DNA from 4 places in the Roseibium sp. M-1 genome. Region 1 is predicted to be linked to each of the others. Evidence: riboswitches for the same ligand, from Rfam matches in the RefSeq annotation. Region 1 holds a riboswitch; each other region holds the start of a gene.
What was found. Region 1 has a riboswitch for cobalamin ahead of cobU (bifunctional adenosylcobinamide kinase/adenosylcobinamide-phosphate guanylyltransferase). Riboswitches for the same ligand answer to the same signal wherever they lie in the genome.

Region 1 (3,863 bases):
CAGCGTCTTGCAGGCGGCCGGCAACAGAGATGGCGACACCATCCTGCTCTATGTGAAGGATGCGGAAGGCGACTACGTTTCGAGAGAGGGTGTCGCAGGCTCGGACGTCTCGTTCGAGCAGTCGGTTCGAGGGTCGCTATCCTCAGTTCATGCCGACGATCTGAGCCTCCTTCTGGTCGGCAGCCAGACGGTTTACCTTGAGGCAGACCAGACCCTTTGTTTCGCGATCCTCTCCGGGAATGGTCAGATCAATCTCGATCCGGACATCCAGAACCTTTCGACCTCGGAAAACACGATCCTGGGCGTCGGCGAATTCCAGATCGTCGCCGAGGTCGAAAATGGGCTCTCCCTGCTGGAACTGCTCGCGTCCGCGCAACGCACCTTCAACCAGGAATTCATTTTCCTGGAACACGGCACCGAGGTGACGGTCAACCTCTCGGGCAGTTGCGGCAATACCAACCAGATCGGCTTTGTTCGCCTGTCACTGGATCCGGAAACGGGGGACCCGTCGAGCGTCGGCGGCGTCGACTACGGCAACACGGAGGAATTCCGGCAGTCCCTCCGGGACGAGGTCGACGGCGGTTTTCTGCTGGAAGGCGGCGGCGGTACGTTCGGCTTTGAGGATACCTGGGTGGTTGACGGCGAAGACGGCTTCTATGCCCCCGTTCTCTTCACCCAGACGGGCAACGTCTTCTTTATCGGCGATGCACACGACGGCGGTTATGAATATATCCGCACATTCGGCACAAACACATTTGGATTCGAAGACCTGTCGGCGTCCGAAAACTCCGATTTCGACTACAATGACATGGTTCTGAAGATCAGTTTGTCAGATGACGTGCTCTAACAGTGTTGTCAGTCCGCTTGCAGGGCTGCTGAGGGCAGCTTGAGGCTTTTCAAGACCAGGTTGCCGAAGATATTCCATGCAAATACGCACTCGGTGTACCCTATCGACAAACGCGTAACGTGCGCCTGGAGGACCCAGAGCTTCTACAACTCAATGATTTCTTGGATTTAGAAGAGAGTGGTGATGGCTCCCCAGGCCGGACTCGAACCAGCGACCCAGCGATTAACAGTCGCTTGCTCTACCAACTGAGCTACTGGGGATCACCACGCTCGGGGCCAGCGTGTTGCCGCCCCGTCGATGGAGATGCGTATATCAAAGGCTTGATCCGTTTGCCAAGCCCCTCAAGGCGTTTTTTTCTCCGCTCTGGCGTTTTTTTGGAGCCTATGTGGAAAACCCGATATTTTTCAGACCGATAGAGGTTAGAAACGGCCTGTAAAACGCTGCGTTTCCAGCACTTTGATACATCGAAACAGCTCAACCATCCGCAAAGCTTGCAAGGATGCGGCCGGATAATCAGGTGTTTGCGCGGGATCGGGCGCAGTGTGCTTGCCGAACGAGTGAAAAGAGCGGTGCTTGTGTGCGCCTCAAGATCCGGTTAGGAAGGTCCTGACGGTTCCGGAGAGGGCGTGTGCCCGGTCCGGATGAAACGGGAATCCGGTGCGGAGCTGATTGCTCCAGATCCGGAGCTGCCCCCGCAACTGTGAGCGGTGAGCGGCTGCACGAAAACCACTGGCTTGAAACGAGCCGGGAAGGGGTGCAGACGCGATGAACCGCAAGCCAGGAGACCGGCCGTCGCAGGAACAACCCTTGGGGACCGTCGGGTGGACGGCCGGGAGACGGATTTGACTGATCAACACGGCGCACGGACCGCCCTGGTCCTCGGCGGAGCCCGCTCCGGCAAGAGCCGGTTCGCCGAACGGCTCGTGGAAGAGACCGGTTTTCCGAAACTCTATGTCGCGACCGGCGCCGCCCATGACGCGGAAATGGGCAAGCGCATCGCCTTGCACAGGCAACAGCGTGGCGACACCTGGAAGACAATCGAGGAACAGACCGACCTTGCCGGCATTCTTGCCGCCGAAAGCCGTCCGGACCGGGCCATTCTCGTCGATTGCCTGACGCTCTGGCTCTCCAATCTTCTCTTTGCCAAAAGGGATCTTGCCGAAGAAACCGCGCAGCTCTGCGCGGCGGTGCCCAGGCTTGCCGGTCCTGTTGTTTTCGTCTCCAACGAGGTCGGCATGGGCATCGTGCCGGAGAACCGCCTCTCAAGGTCGTTCCGCGATGCGCAGGGCCGGCTCAATCAGGTTATGGCCGGGGTCTGCTCCAAAGTGGTGTTCGTTGCCGCCGGCCTGCCGATCCTTCTGAAACCCACCTCTCAACCGGATATCAGATTATGACTTCTTCTCAACAGTCGGGCCGGAAAATCCCGGCAACCATCGTCACCGGGTTTCTGGGCGCGGGCAAGACCACGCTGATCCGTAATCTCCTGACCAATGCCAACGGCAAGCGGATCGCGCTGATCGTCAACGAATTCGGCGACATGGGATTCGACGGTTCGCTGGTGAACGGCTGCGCCGATCCGGATTGCGCCGCCGAAGAAGTGGTCGAGCTGACCAACGGCTGCATCTGCTGCACTGTCGCCGACGATTTCCTGCCGACCATGGAAATGTTGCTCGCCCGCGACAACCCGCCGGAGCATATCGTCATCGAAACGTCTGGTCTCGCTTTGCCGCAGCCGCTGGTGCGCGCCTTTTCCTGGCCGAGTGTCAAACCGAAGGTGACCGTGGATGGTGTCGTGACGGTTCTGGACGCAGCCGCGCTCGCCGAAGGCCGCATCGCCCTTGACGAAGAGGCTTTGGCCGCGCAGCGGGCCGCCGATGAGGCGCTCGACCACGACAGTCCGGTTGAAGAGCTTTTCCATGATCAGCTCCGCTGCGCGGATCTGGTGGTGCTGAACAAGGCTGATCTCGTCGCCGAGGATGTTCTGAAGACCGTTCACGAGCGGATTGCCGCGGATGTGCGCCCCGCCGTACATATCGTCTCTGCCGAGAAGGGCACGCTGCCGATCGAGGTCCTGCTCGGCCGCGAGTCCGCTGCCGAAGACGACATGGCCCTCCGCCACGAGCATCATCACCATCATCACGACGATGACCACGACCATGATCACGACGATAATGACCATGACCACGATGACGACGACCATCATCATGATCACCACCACGACCATCATCATCACGACGATTTCGAAAGCCATGTGCTCGAAGTCAGTGCCTTTGCCAGCCTGAAGGATGCGGAAGCTAAGGTGCTGGAAGCCATGGCGCTGAAAGGCGTGCTGCGCATCAAGGGTGCGGTTCGTGTCGAAGGCAAGGCGGCGCCGGCCATGGTTCAGGCCGTCGGGCCACGCGTCGAAACCTGGTTCGCGGCAGGGGCGGAAAGCGCCGGCAAGCTGGTTGTGATCGGTCTCAAGGGGCTGGATCTTGCCGGTGTGCGTTCGCTGCTGGGCGAATTGAGCGCGGCCGCCTGAAAGCAAGAAGACTAAACGGAATACCGGAAGAAAAAGCAGCTGATGCATATTCTCGCCAGCCAGACGCGCCGGATCGACGACGGAGGGGACGCGGTCGATCTCGGCCAGTCCCCGGCCGACATCCTGTTCCTGTCGGCGGCCGATACCGAACTCGGCAGTTTCGCAGCAGCGCATCACCGGTCGGGCGCGGGGCGGGCAAGCCTTCGTCTCGCGAACCTGATGGCGTTGTCGCACCCCTATTCGGTCGACCTTTATGCCGAAAAGACGGTCAGTGGCTCGAAGCTGGTGATCCTGCGCATTCTCGGCGGTGTCGAATACTGGCGCTATGGTCTGGAACGCATCGAGGAAGAGGCGCGGGCGCGCGGGATCGACCTGATCGTCGTTCCAGGCGATGACAAGTGGGACGAGGACCTGACGTCCCGCTCGACGCGGCCGACAGCCGAAGTGCACCGGTTCTGGCGCTATTGCGTCGAGGGTGGTTCGGAGAACTATGTG
Region 2 (3,863 bases), 620 kb from region 1:
CATATCGTCAAGCGAGGCCTTGGCCTTGCTGCCGATATGAATGCAGCTTTCGGTTAGTTCGTAGACCTTGATGCCGAAGGGCTCCAGCGTCTCCGGCGTCACTTCGCCGCCAACCTTCATGCCGTAGTTCCAGCCTGCGAAATAAAAATCCGCGTCGGCACCGATCAGAACCTCTTTCGAAGGATATTTCGACGACAGCTCCGGCAGTTCGGCCACACCGGAGCGCATCTGCTCGTCCAGCGTCTTCCAGCCGGAAATGCCGGTATATCCGGCCATCCGGTCGCGCAGTCCGAGGACCAGCATCATCTCAGTCAGATTGACGTCGTTCGATATGGCGGCCGCCGGGACGCTGTCGAAGGTGACATCCCGGTCGCAGCTCTTCACGGTAACCTGCGCAAAGGAGGTCCCGGCATAAAGAACCGCGGCAAGGCCGAGGGCTAACTGTTTCATGGCATTTCTCCAGGATCAAAGATGGAAAGTCAGATGAGGGCGTTCGCTCGCGGCAAGGAGTTCCCTTTGCACGCGCACCCCGTAGGCGTGTTCGATATGGGCCGGCGACAAAACCCTGTCCGGCGCCCCATAGGCAACGCTCCTGCCCTTGTGGAGCAGCAGCAGCCGGTCGCAGACGCCGGCCGCGAGGTTGAGGTCGTGCAGGCTGGCGACCACCGTGATGTCGAGACTGGCGATCAGGGCCACGATCTCCAGTTGATGGCGAATGTCGAGATGGTTGGTCGGCTCGTCCAGGATCAGGAGCTGCGGTTCCTGCGCAAGGGCACGTGCGACCATCACGCGCTGACGTTCGCCACCGGAAAGCGTTCCAAAGGCGCGGGCTGCGTAGGGCAGCAGGTCCATGCGCTCCAGAGCATCCGCAACTATTTCCGCATCCCGTTTGCCGCCCGAGGCAAAGCCGGAACCGTGCGGCCGCCGGCCGAGCACCACGATTTCCCTGACACTGAGGGCGAAATCCGTCGGTTGCTCCTGCAGGACGGCAGCGACCTTGCGGGCAACCGCGCGCGGCGATTGCCGCCAGATATCGGCGCCGTCGAGAAGAACGGCACCGCTCGCCGGACGGTGGAAGCGGTAAAGCAGGCGCAGCAGGGTGGACTTGCCGGCCCCGTTGGCACCGGCAATCCCGAGCACCTGTCCCGGCCCCAGATCGAAGCTCAGAGGATGGAGCACCGGTTCGCTTCTGCCCGGCTTCCAGCTTACCTCCCGCACCGAGAGCGCAGCACCGCTCATGACAGCGCAGCCTTGCCGGCCTCGGTCACGATCACGGCTGCAGGAAAGTGAAAAGGTGGAACCCCGCCCATCTTTTGAGCCTTTTCCTTGCTTCGGCTTCGATCCGTTTCCGCCAACCGCTTGCTTTCGGCAAAATCAACGAGCGCATCGATATCCGCCTGCGGATCAACGTCCCCGAACAGGTAGATTGCCTTGTCCGTTGCCCGGAACGCGGCGATGCAAGGCCGTGAACAACCGGCGAGCCCGGCTGTCCCGGAGATTTCGAACCCATCGCCCACGAAGGGAGACGCCATCGACATGGCTTCCTGAAGACGCCGTAGCAGCCGGTATCCGGGCAGGCACTGCGTCCCTCTGTGCCGGCAACTGGTGCAGACCTCGATCCGGTGCTGGCCGCAGGTCATGGTCTGCCTTCTTCCGGCATGGAATCGGCTCGCTCGACAACCTTCGGCAAAGCCGGTTTTCGGCCCCGTCGCGGATGGGAAGCTCTTCTGAACGAACTGATCGATCCCTCCCCGGTGCGCGAAAGCTCATTCAGCGTCACCACGTTCCCCTCTGTCGTCGAGGCGAACGGGACCTGGCAGCCATTCGGGCGCATGGCCCTGACCACGCGGTCGCAAAGACTGCTTGCCCGTGTGGGAAGCTCATGGAGATCTTGTGAATTGCTTGTCCGTTTCCGGTTCATATCGCCCTCCGCGATTGCGCGGCGTGGCGGAAAACCGAATGTCAGTCTGTGTCAGCAGGTGCCGATAAGCCATGTCACTCGCTCCTCCGGGACACCCCGCCCGGGTTGAAGTTGAAGATGCGATGGCAGGTCTCCTGACTTGCGGGTCGAAGCTCGCCTGATCCTTCCCGGGGTTTCCCCAGTGGCGCTTTCAGGTTCGCTCACCGCTCACAGTTGCGGGGGCAGTCACGGATTTGGCGCTTGTCGGCAAACCGCACCGTGTTCCCTTTTCATCCCGATCCAACGTGTGGAATCGGGAACCATCTCCTTTTGAGTGACTGAAATTGAAGGAGCTGTCAATTGGTCCGGACGGATCGAGCAAGAGGTTTGCCTCAAAATGCTGATTGGCCATTTCCCGGAAGGTACACGGGTGCGGAATGTCTTCGTCTGCAGAATTGCCCGCCAAGTCGTCGGCGCGATTGGGTAGCATCTTTACAACCTGTGGACACCGTCGCAAGTTCCGGCTAATTCAAACGAATTGATTTCATCAGGTTCCTGGAAGGACATCTCGTTCTTTTCCGGATGCGCCGTTTTCACCTAGATCGACATGTCTGTTTCCGAGTATTTCCTGGCCGTCGCATTTATCGTTCTGTTCGTGCCTGTCCGGTGGATCTGGGTCGCAATCACACTAAGCTTCTCGCTTCTCGTTGCCGCGAACCTGTTGCCCCGTTCACTGCTCCAACAACTGGATATTCCGGGAAGCGTCGCCCTGACGCAGTTTTTGCTTGTGGCCGCCACGGCGTCTATCCGGCTCGGAATCGAGCGCTGGCGGAACCGATGACGCCGGCCGGATTCAGACGGGAGGCATGCCGTTGCACATGTTCTGAAGATACATCCAGCTTCGAAAATCCGGCTACCGATGCTTTTGTTAGCGCGTTATGAAGGCTGTAGGCGGGATCTCGAACTTGCATGTTTCACCAAGCTTCACATGCGGAACGGCCTTCATCAACACGGCAGGCCGCCAGGATGCTGCTCAAGGGCGCAGATCCGGACAAACTGCCGATCAGAGAAATTTCCGCCAACGCAGCGACCCTTTACATCAAAGCCGCCAACAAGGCGCCGCCGAAACTGCTGCTCAAGAACGCCAACAATCAGATCGACCTTAAGTAGGACCGGTGACTGCACGGCGCGCTATTTCTTGCCGACGCTTCCACCAAGTTCCTTGATGTTCTCCCGGTCGACCAGGCTCCAGGGCATGCCGGCGTGACGGTGGATCCTCTTTCCGAGCTTCGGATAATCGGCGACGTCATGCACGAGCCGCTCGCCAACGACAATGCAGCGCAGTGTTTCCTGGCCGTTGTTGCGGATAGTATGCGCCAGGCCTCCCTTGCGGTAACCGATGAAGTCGCCGGTGCCGATCGCGATTTCCTCGTCACCTATGACCGCGACCGCCTGTCCCGACAGCACGAAAACACATTCATCCTCATGGTAGTGACAGTGAAATTCGGTCGTTTCCCGGCCTGGAGCCACCTCGATGAGATGGAAGCCGAATCCCTTCAATCCGGTCGCATCGCCAAGGGATTTGTTCAGACGCTGTGCATTGGGATTGAGAAAATGGGTCTTTTGCGTACCTTCCATGGCTGCGATGTCGGTTGCAGTCAGAAGGTAGGTTTCGGTGGGCATGGTGAGGGTCCTTCGGCGCGTGATCCAATACCGGCAACAGATCGCGAAGTAGCCGTTTCGTCCAGTGCCCCAATGCAAGACAGCAGGTCCCTCTCCCTGGCAACGCCTGGCCACAGCGAGGTGCCGGAACCCGGTCACCAGACCTCGATCCCGGCACTTTTCACCTCTTGCCTTCGGCTTTCAAAACTCCTACCTCGGGAGCCATGAAACAGGATGCCTTTCCCCCGCGCGCCGAAGCGCGCCCCGTCACCCATGAAACCCACGGCATAACCCGCCAGGA
Region 3 (3,863 bases), 1.3 Mb from region 1:
AAGCACGGACTGATATCCGCCGGCGGAAATGTAGATCCTGGCGGCGTCCAGGTAGACGACCTGACCGTTTTTCCAGGCCGTCGTCTCCGCGACCAGCTTGTTGTCCAGGGTTTCCCGGGCAGAAGCGCCGTCTGCGCCAACGGCTGCCGCCCGGTCGATGACCAGCAGCCAGTCAGGATTGACGTCTCGGATAAACTCGAAGGAGACCCCTTCGCCATGGGTGGAGTCCTCGATCTCCTCCACCGCCGGGGCGATCCCGAGTTCCGTGTGCAGCCAGCCGAAGCGAGAGCCCGGCCCGTAGACGCTGATCTTGGGGCCGTTGGTCAAAACGATCAGGGCCTTGCCCGCTGCCGCTCCTTGCTGCTTGAACGCGTCGATCGCCTTTGCCAGATCCTGGTCCAGCTTGCCGGCTTCTTCGGCCTTGCCGAACAGAGTGCCATAGGCGGCCAGTCGCGCACGTGCCTGGTCCAGGAGGCCGTCGCCCCAGATGGTCATGTCGATTGTCGGGGCAAGGGCCGAGAGGGCTTCGACCTGGGTCGAGGACCGTCCGCCTGCGATGATCAGGTCCGGCTGCAGCGCATTGATCGCCTCGAAATCCGGTTCGAACAGGGTGCCTACCGGTTCGGCCGCCTCGGCAACGCCTTCAAGATAGTCGACGTAGAGATTTGCCGGAGCACCGGCGATCTCGACACCCAGGGCAGAGAGCGTGTCGATCGCCGCGATGTCGAAAACTGCGATCCTGGCCGGTTGCGAAGGGACCTCTGCCGGACCGCTCGCCGTTTCAATGGAAATTGTGTCAGCCAGGCTTGCCTGGGTACCGAGTGCAGCCGCAAAGGCGAGCGCCACCCAATGGAAATTGCGCATAATGCGTCTCCAGATGTGGACGCCTGGCTATTCCCCTGAAATGGCTGAGCGTATTGAAATTGAATGTGCCGCAGGACTGATCGATCCAAGCGCCTTCGGCCGGTCCGTCATGCCAAATGCCGACGTGGAATTCAACAGTTCTCAGGCGTCAATTGATCTTTCAAGGCTCGACAGGTAGGCCTTGACCCCGGCGACGAGGAACGCACGGACGGCATTTACCAGTGCGCCATTGTCTTCGCCCGCCGCCATTGCTTCCATGGCGTCGACAGATGTCGTGAACATCAGGCCGATCAGCATCTTAGGATGCAGGGTGTTCCGGTCGAGATCGGGCACAGTCGCGGCCAGCATCTCGAACAGTCTGGATATTCCGGGCGCACTGTAATCCTGCGCCTTGACCAGGACGCTCTCCTGTTCAGAGGAAGCCCGCTGGATCAGAAAGATGAACGGGTCCCTCTGTCCGGTTTTCGGATTGAAGCCAAGATTGACCAAGGCATCGAAATAGGCGCAGGTGAGGTCCTCGATGCTCGGAGGAGAGCCGTTGCCTGCATTCTTGACCGCTTCGAGGCGGCCCAGAAGTTCGGTATCCAGTTGCTGAAAGCGGCTCTTCAGAAGTTCCAGAAGCAGGTCGCTCTTGCTGCCGAAGTAATAGTTCACAGAGGCGACATTGGCTTCCGAGGCGTCCGTGATCTCGCGCACGGAAGTGGCCGAAATACCCTTTTCAGCCATCAGTCTTTCCGCATTCAACAACAGGCGCTGGCGTGTCGGTTCCGGCTCCATACTCCCTCCTCGGTTGGTCTGGAGGATGTAGACCGAAAGACGGGAGAGTTCAAACGTTGTTTGAAAAAGAGAGCCTGTTTCCTTTCATGTGTCAGGACGGTCAAAAAGGGGGCTCCAATCCGGTCGTTTATCTAATTTGCAATTTGATCCCAAAAGCCGCCAATCGTTCCGACCGCAATTTGTGAAGCCGTCGCCGTCAGCGATCACTCGGGTGATCGATGAATGTTATGCCGCGATAGTCCTTGCGGAAGCGGCCGAAGTCGCTGAGTGCCGGGACGACCTGTTCCAGAAACAGGCGCCCCACTTTCGTTGAGCCGCCCGGGAAGGCGACGCAGCCGTCGATGGCACCGGCCTTGGCCCAGTCCTTTATCGCGGCGACGGCATCGGTGGGCGTTCCAACAACCAGCCAGTGCGCCGATCCGATGACTTCCGGCCATAGCAGAAGGTCTTCAAGCGCCGTTGCGCGGGAAAATGACAACGTCCGGATCAAGCGCGACGATTGCCTCATAGTTCGGTTCGCTCTGGGTCTGCCCGGTAACAGCAACCGAGCCGTCCTCGGGCCAGTAACCCGGTTCCTTGAGACCATCAGCATCGAGACCGACAAGGGTTTCGACCCCGGCCACCGCGCGGACGAATTCGCCGTTATAAGCATTGAAGGCGACGATCCGGCTGACCGGGTTTTCGAAGGTGACGGTGACATCGGTTTCGTCGGTCACCGAGATTGGATCAGCCAGGGCAGCGCCGGTCACACCGGCCAACACAAAGACGGCCGCAATGGCCAGGCGAACGTGGCGAAGGTCCGGAACCTTAATTCGGCCGGACAGATTTGAAGAAATGGTCGTGAGCAAGTGTCCCGTGCTCCAGTTGCGGCGAAGCAAACGGAGACGGGTATGACCCATGGCCGGCCAGGTAGCCGGGATCGGTACACCTTCGGGTGCAAGTCATGAGACCCTCCTCCAGGACACCCCGCCCGGGTTTGATTGAACAAGCGCCGGCAGGTCTCCTGGCTTGTGGGTCAACACGCTCCCCGGCCTTCCCAGATCCGTTCCGGTCCAGTGGCCAGCTTGAGGGCGCTCTTCGCTTACAGTTGCGGGGACAGCTCCGGGTTTGCGACGTGCTCAAGCCTCCGCCGTGCACCGGATTCCCTTTTCATTCCTTTCGGAAACCGACGGCTCTTTGTGCGGGATTCCTCAAGACTAGTCAACGGCAGCATAAGGAAAACAGGCAGTGCAGACACATGCGGCCGGCCCTGGCGTTACTGGCAGTATTCACAGTAGGGCATTTTGGCGTTTGTCTTCTGAGCGCCCCTCTTTTCGGTGCTACCGGTTCCCCCCGGGTCAAGACGGCAACCCGGCGTGGCATTTAACGAAATATCTCGATGTCGTATCGGCGGGGCCAATTCCCGTTCTTTCACCTTCAGGACGGGAGTGAAAGAGAACCCCCGCAGATAGGCAGACCCTCAGGCCAGCATGCCGAAGAAGCGATCCAGGTCGTTGCGCAGGTCGCGTTCGTCCTCCAGTCCGATGCTCAGCCGCAGGATGATGCTGTTGTTGCGGGGATGCGGGGGCACGCGCGACGCAGCGACGTTCATCGGGGCGACCAGGCTGCGCGTGCTGCCCCAGGACGAGCCGATGGAGAACACTTCCAGCCCGTTCAGTGCGGCGTCGAGTTTCGGTCTGGCCGTCTCCGGGAGGACCACGGAGAAGACGCCACTTGATCCGCTGAAATCGCGTTTCCAGAACACGTGACCCGGGCTGTCCGGCAACGCGGGAAACAGAACTTCGCCAATGCCCCGGCCTGAAAGCTCGGTGGCGAGACCGGTCGCCACGCGGCCCACATGAGACAGACGCAGGGCCATCGTTTCCAGCCCGCGCAGCACAAGCGACACGGCATCCGGTGCGACCCCGATGCCCAGCATCCGCATCGTGTCGCGCAGCCGGCGGCGCAGATCCGGGTCGGCAACGGTGACGGCGCCCATCAGAACATCGGAATGACCTCCCGCGTATTTGGTCAGCGCCTGGGCCGAAAAATCGATGCCGTGTGCGAGCGGTTTGAAGAGCAGCGGCGTTGCCCAGGTATTGTCGATGCCGGTCAGAATGCCGCGCGCGCGGGCCACGGCCGCAATGGCGGGAATGTCTTCCACTTCCATCGTCGTCGAGCCGGGTGACTCGGTCCAGATCAGGCGCGTCTGCGGGCGGATGTGCTCCTCGATCCCCGCGCCG
Region 4 (3,863 bases), 3.3 Mb from region 1:
TGGTTAACGGCGGCCTCGTATATCTCGGCTGGTCGCAGCTGCCCGTCGTTGCCCTGGTCCTGGGGGCTACCGGCGCGGCGGCCATCATCCTCACCAGTGCGCTGATCGTGAAATCGGGCGGGCTCGGTTTCCTGAGGCACTTCGGCGAAAATTCGATCGTGATTTATCTCGCCTTCTTCTTCCCGATGGCCCTGATGCGGGTCATCCTTCTCGATATCGGTCTCCTCGACATCGGCACGATGGCGTTGGTCGTGACCGCCTTTGCCGTCGTCGCTCCGATGCTCCTGTTCTGGCTGATCCGGCGCACGGGCATCGGCTGGTTCCTGTTCCGGCGCCCCGCCTGGGCGTATCTCAGCGGGACGTTTGCAGGCAAACGCCGGACGCAGGCGGCGGAATAGTCCGGAACATGTCCTGACTTCCGCATTGGAAGCCTCTATAAGCCGGGCTGTATCCGCAGCCACGTCGAAAGCTGGCAGCGGATTTTCGTCAGATGAGAGCACGTCGCGAAAAAGTGGATTTCGATTTTCGCAATACGACATGCGTCAAGAAAGAGATAAAGCGGGTCACGTGAGTTCAAATGAACGCGACACGCTTTAAGAGAAAGCGACCGTTTCCAGATGAACCGTATCGTGGTCTGCCGTACCTGCAGGACAAGTGAGCCGGAAGGCGGCGGAGATATGCTGGAAGTGCTGAAGGCGGCCCTGCAGGAGGCGGGTCTTGCGGGCGATCTGTCTGTTGCCACGGTCGACTGCATGGGAGCCTGCGAAGAGCCGGTCTCGGTCGCGTTTCAAGGCGAGGGCCGCGCAACCTTTCTTTTTTCCGGCGTTTCTTTTCCAGTCGATATCGATGATATCATCGCGACCGGCCGGGTGTTCCTCGATGCCGAGGACGGCTGGATCGAGGACGCCCGGCCCTGCGGGCGTCTCCGCTTCTGTCTGCGGGCGCGTATCCCGGCCCTGAAACCCGGACACGGCTGACGTTTATTCGGACCTGATCATCACCGACTTTTTCAGCACGTCACCGTCGATCGCCAGTGTGCTGTGATCGTTGGCGTTCAGCGTTACCTCGACCATGGCCGCGCCTTTCGGCAGGGCGGGCACGTGGAACCAGGGCCCGTAGACCCGGGCGACCTTCTCGCCGTTGACATAGATATGCGCGTGTCCTTCACCAGGGACATCCGCCAGTCCGGCATGAGCCGGTGCGAAGGTGAAGTTTTCCGTCAGTATGTGCAGGTTCCAGCCCGAGACCGGGTCCGGTTCCAGCGAGATGTCCAGCGTCGGGGCGTTGGGTCCCGCGGGCAGCGAGACCAGCATGTCGTGGTTATGGCCGCCTGCATGCGCCTTTGTGTGCTCGGCCGGTTGTCCGGCCGCAGGATCGTTGGGTGCCGGCATGACGTGGTTCGCGGCGTGGCCGGTGCTGTGGTCGTGCCCGTCAAAGGTGACGCCGTTGCCGGCTGCAACGACAAAACCGATGCCACCGCCGAAGATCAGGCCGATGGCAAAGAGAACTAGGGAGCGTTCCATGAGTTTTCCGTTATCACATTGAAAAACCGGGGGAACAGAGGTTCCTCCCGGTTCGTTTCAGTCCGGTGACAGGATCAGGCCGTCTGGGCCGCTTCCGCCCGGGCGCCCTCGCGCTGCCAGAAATAGGCAGCGAAACAGCCGAGCAGCATCCAGGCGGCCATGCCGACCCCAAGAGCCCGGCTGGCAAAAAGCGCACCGATTTCAGTGGGCACCGGCCCGGTGAAGGCATCCGGCTCAGGCGCGCCGACGACATGGGGTGTCAGCAGGAGAATGGCGGCCGCGCCGAAGGCGAGCCAGTTGCGGCCGAAGGCAATCAGCCAAAGGCCCGCACCGGTCGTCACCACCGTCGTCCACCACCAGACCTGCCGGATACCGACATCTGCGGCGGCAACCCCCGGCACTTCCGGCGGCAGCGAGAAAGCCGGCGCGAAGTGGAAGGTCAGGAAACCTGCGAGGCCCCAGATGAGGCCGCTGCGGGCTGTGATCTTCGCATCGCGCATTTCGGCAAGTGCCATTGCCGCCAGAAGCGCGAAGGCATAGCCGGTATAAGTCAGCATGGTGAAGATGACGCTGAGCCCGTCGCGAACGGCGTCGAAGCCGCCGAGATCCTGGTGCGCACTGACGGCGGCCGCGCCGAAATGCACCAGTTCGCCGGATTCATAAAGCTCGGCATGAAGCAGCACGGGCTGCACGAAGAAAAGCTGCAGAAGAGCCGCGATAAGCCCTGCTGCAGCGCCAGCGAACAGGCCGCTGGTCAGCAATCGTGTCAGCATCTTAGTGGCAGGGGAAGCCGGTCGCATGGCGCACGTCGTGTGCCGCGTCATGCAGGGCGCCGGCCTGCACGTGTCCGGTGATGGTGATGATGCCGAGGCCCAGGATCGCGGCGAAAGCCAGCGGCAGGATCTTGGAAACGGAGAGAGTGGCTTTTGAAGTCAGAGCAGTCATGTCGTGTCCTCGTTGCTGTCACACCCGACAGCCGGGGTTGGCCTTTGCCTGGCAGGTCTCCTGGCTCGCGGGTCGCAGCGCCTGACCGCCTTCCCTGCGTCTAACGCAAGTGGCATCGATGGTCGGCACTCTCCGCATACAGTCGCGGGGGCGGCTTCGGCACCCGGCGCCCGAGTTGGGTACGCCGTATCCGAATTCCCTGTTCGTTTCCCGGCACTTTGTGCCGCTGTGGAAAACCAAGCCTTTCCATAATGGCCTATTTGCTTTGCCTGCGAAAGGTCGATTCCGACAAATTCCGTTCCGAAGCGGTCTTGCCGGAAGACGGCACTGCAAATGGCCTTGCCCGCAACCCTCGATGAGGGGGCGCCGATGGCGGTGGACGCAGCCCCGAATTTTTTCCTTTAGGACTTTTCTCAAGGGCGGGCTGCGGGCATGATCCGCGCCATGTCGACGCAAAGCTCTTCCCCCGCCCTCACCGCTGACGACCACCTCATTCTGGTCGATGGTTCCACCTTCATCTTCCGCGCCTATCACGCGCTGCCGCCGCTCACCCGCAAGCCCGACGGGCTGCCGGTCGGCGCGGTCTCCGGCTTCTGCAACATGCTGTGGAAGCTGCTGCAGGAGGGCCTCACCCCGGAAGAAGGCGACGAGCCGACCCATTTCGCGGTGATCTTCGACCATTCGGGGCAGACATTCCGCAACGAGATCTATCCGCAATACAAGGCCCACCGGCCGGAACCGCCGGAAGATCTCGTGCCGCAATTCGGTCTGATCCGCGAGGCGACACGGGCCTTTTCCGTGCATTGCATCGAACAGGAAGGCTTCGAGGCCGACGACCTCATCGCGACCTATGCCGTCCAGGCGGCCGCTCAGGGCGCACGGGTCACCATCGTTTCGGGCGACAAGGACCTGATGCAGCTGATCGGGCCGAAGGTCGGCATGATCGACACCATGAAGAACAAGATCTTCGGTGAAGCTGAGGTTTTCGAAAAATTCGGCGTCGGCCCGGACAAGGTTATCGAGGTGCAGTCGCTGGCCGGCGACAGCGTCGACAACGTGCCGGGCGTGCCGGGCATCGGCCTCAAGACCGCCGCGCTTCTGATCAACGAATTCGGCGACCTGGAATCCCTGCTCGCCAATGCCGGTTCGATCAAGCAGAACAAGCGGCGCGAGAACCTGATCGAGTTCGCCGATCAGGCACGCATCTCGAAACAACTTGTAACCCTGAAGCAGGACGTGCCGGTCAAGGTACCGGTCGGCGACCTGTCGGTGACGGAGGTCGACGGGCCGAAGGCGGTCGGCTTCCTGAAGGCCATGGGCTTTTCGACGCTGACCAAGCGCGTTGCGGAAATGACCGGCGCGGAACTGACCAATGTCGAGGCGGCCGACTTCCAG

Region 2: another riboswitch for cobalamin. It lies ahead of ACX3M4_RS00600 (DUF1636 family protein); the one in region 1 lies ahead of cobU (bifunctional adenosylcobinamide kinase/adenosylcobinamide-phosphate guanylyltransferase).
Region 3: another riboswitch for cobalamin. It lies ahead of ACX3M4_RS27185 (hypothetical protein); the one in region 1 lies ahead of cobU (bifunctional adenosylcobinamide kinase/adenosylcobinamide-phosphate guanylyltransferase).
Region 4: another riboswitch for cobalamin. It lies ahead of ACX3M4_RS18095 (CbtB domain-containing protein); the one in region 1 lies ahead of cobU (bifunctional adenosylcobinamide kinase/adenosylcobinamide-phosphate guanylyltransferase).

The regions. Positions count from the first base shown of each region.
Region 1 is NZ_CM137257.1:742,348-746,210, forward strand. It holds gene ACX3M4_RS03420 (hypothetical protein) at 1-847, shown strand, start outside; tRNA gene ACX3M4_RS03425 (tRNA-Asn) at 1,032-1,107, opposite strand; cobalamin riboswitch at 1,443-1,655, shown strand; gene cobU (bifunctional adenosylcobinamide kinase/adenosylcobinamide-phosphate guanylyltransferase) at 1,690-2,241, shown strand; gene cobW (cobalamin biosynthesis protein CobW) at 2,238-3,368, shown strand; gene cobN (cobaltochelatase subunit CobN) at 3,411-3,863, shown strand, end outside.
Region 2 is NZ_CM137257.1:119,074-122,936, reverse strand. It holds gene ACX3M4_RS00610 (ABC transporter substrate-binding protein) at 1-450, opposite strand, end outside; gene ACX3M4_RS00605 (ABC transporter ATP-binding protein) at 466-1,239, opposite strand; gene ACX3M4_RS00600 (DUF1636 family protein) at 1,236-1,640, opposite strand; cobalamin riboswitch at 2,029-2,240, opposite strand; gene ACX3M4_RS00595 (hypothetical protein) at 2,508-2,741, shown strand; gene ACX3M4_RS00590 (hypothetical protein) at 2,870-3,070, shown strand; gene ACX3M4_RS00585 (cupin domain-containing protein) at 3,092-3,583, opposite strand; gene ACX3M4_RS00580 (S9 family peptidase) at 3,787-3,863, shown strand, end outside.
Region 3 is NZ_CM137257.1:6,040,097-6,043,959, forward strand. It holds gene ACX3M4_RS27170 (siderophore ABC transporter substrate-binding protein) at 1-864, opposite strand, end outside; gene ACX3M4_RS27175 (TetR family transcriptional regulator) at 1,006-1,641, opposite strand; gene ACX3M4_RS27180 (hypothetical protein) at 1,838-2,119, opposite strand; gene ACX3M4_RS27185 (hypothetical protein) at 2,091-2,489, opposite strand; cobalamin riboswitch at 2,618-2,826, opposite strand; gene ACX3M4_RS27190 (trans-sulfuration enzyme family protein) at 3,101-3,863, opposite strand, start outside.
Region 4 is NZ_CM137257.1:4,005,638-4,009,500, reverse strand. It holds gene ACX3M4_RS18115 (acyltransferase family protein) at 1-398, shown strand, start outside; gene ACX3M4_RS18110 (DUF1636 family protein) at 618-977, shown strand; gene ACX3M4_RS18105 (hypothetical protein) at 981-1,523, opposite strand; gene ACX3M4_RS18100 (CbtA family protein) at 1,598-2,323, opposite strand; gene ACX3M4_RS18095 (CbtB domain-containing protein) at 2,298-2,468, opposite strand; cobalamin riboswitch at 2,502-2,724, opposite strand; gene polA (DNA polymerase I) at 2,901-3,863, shown strand, end outside.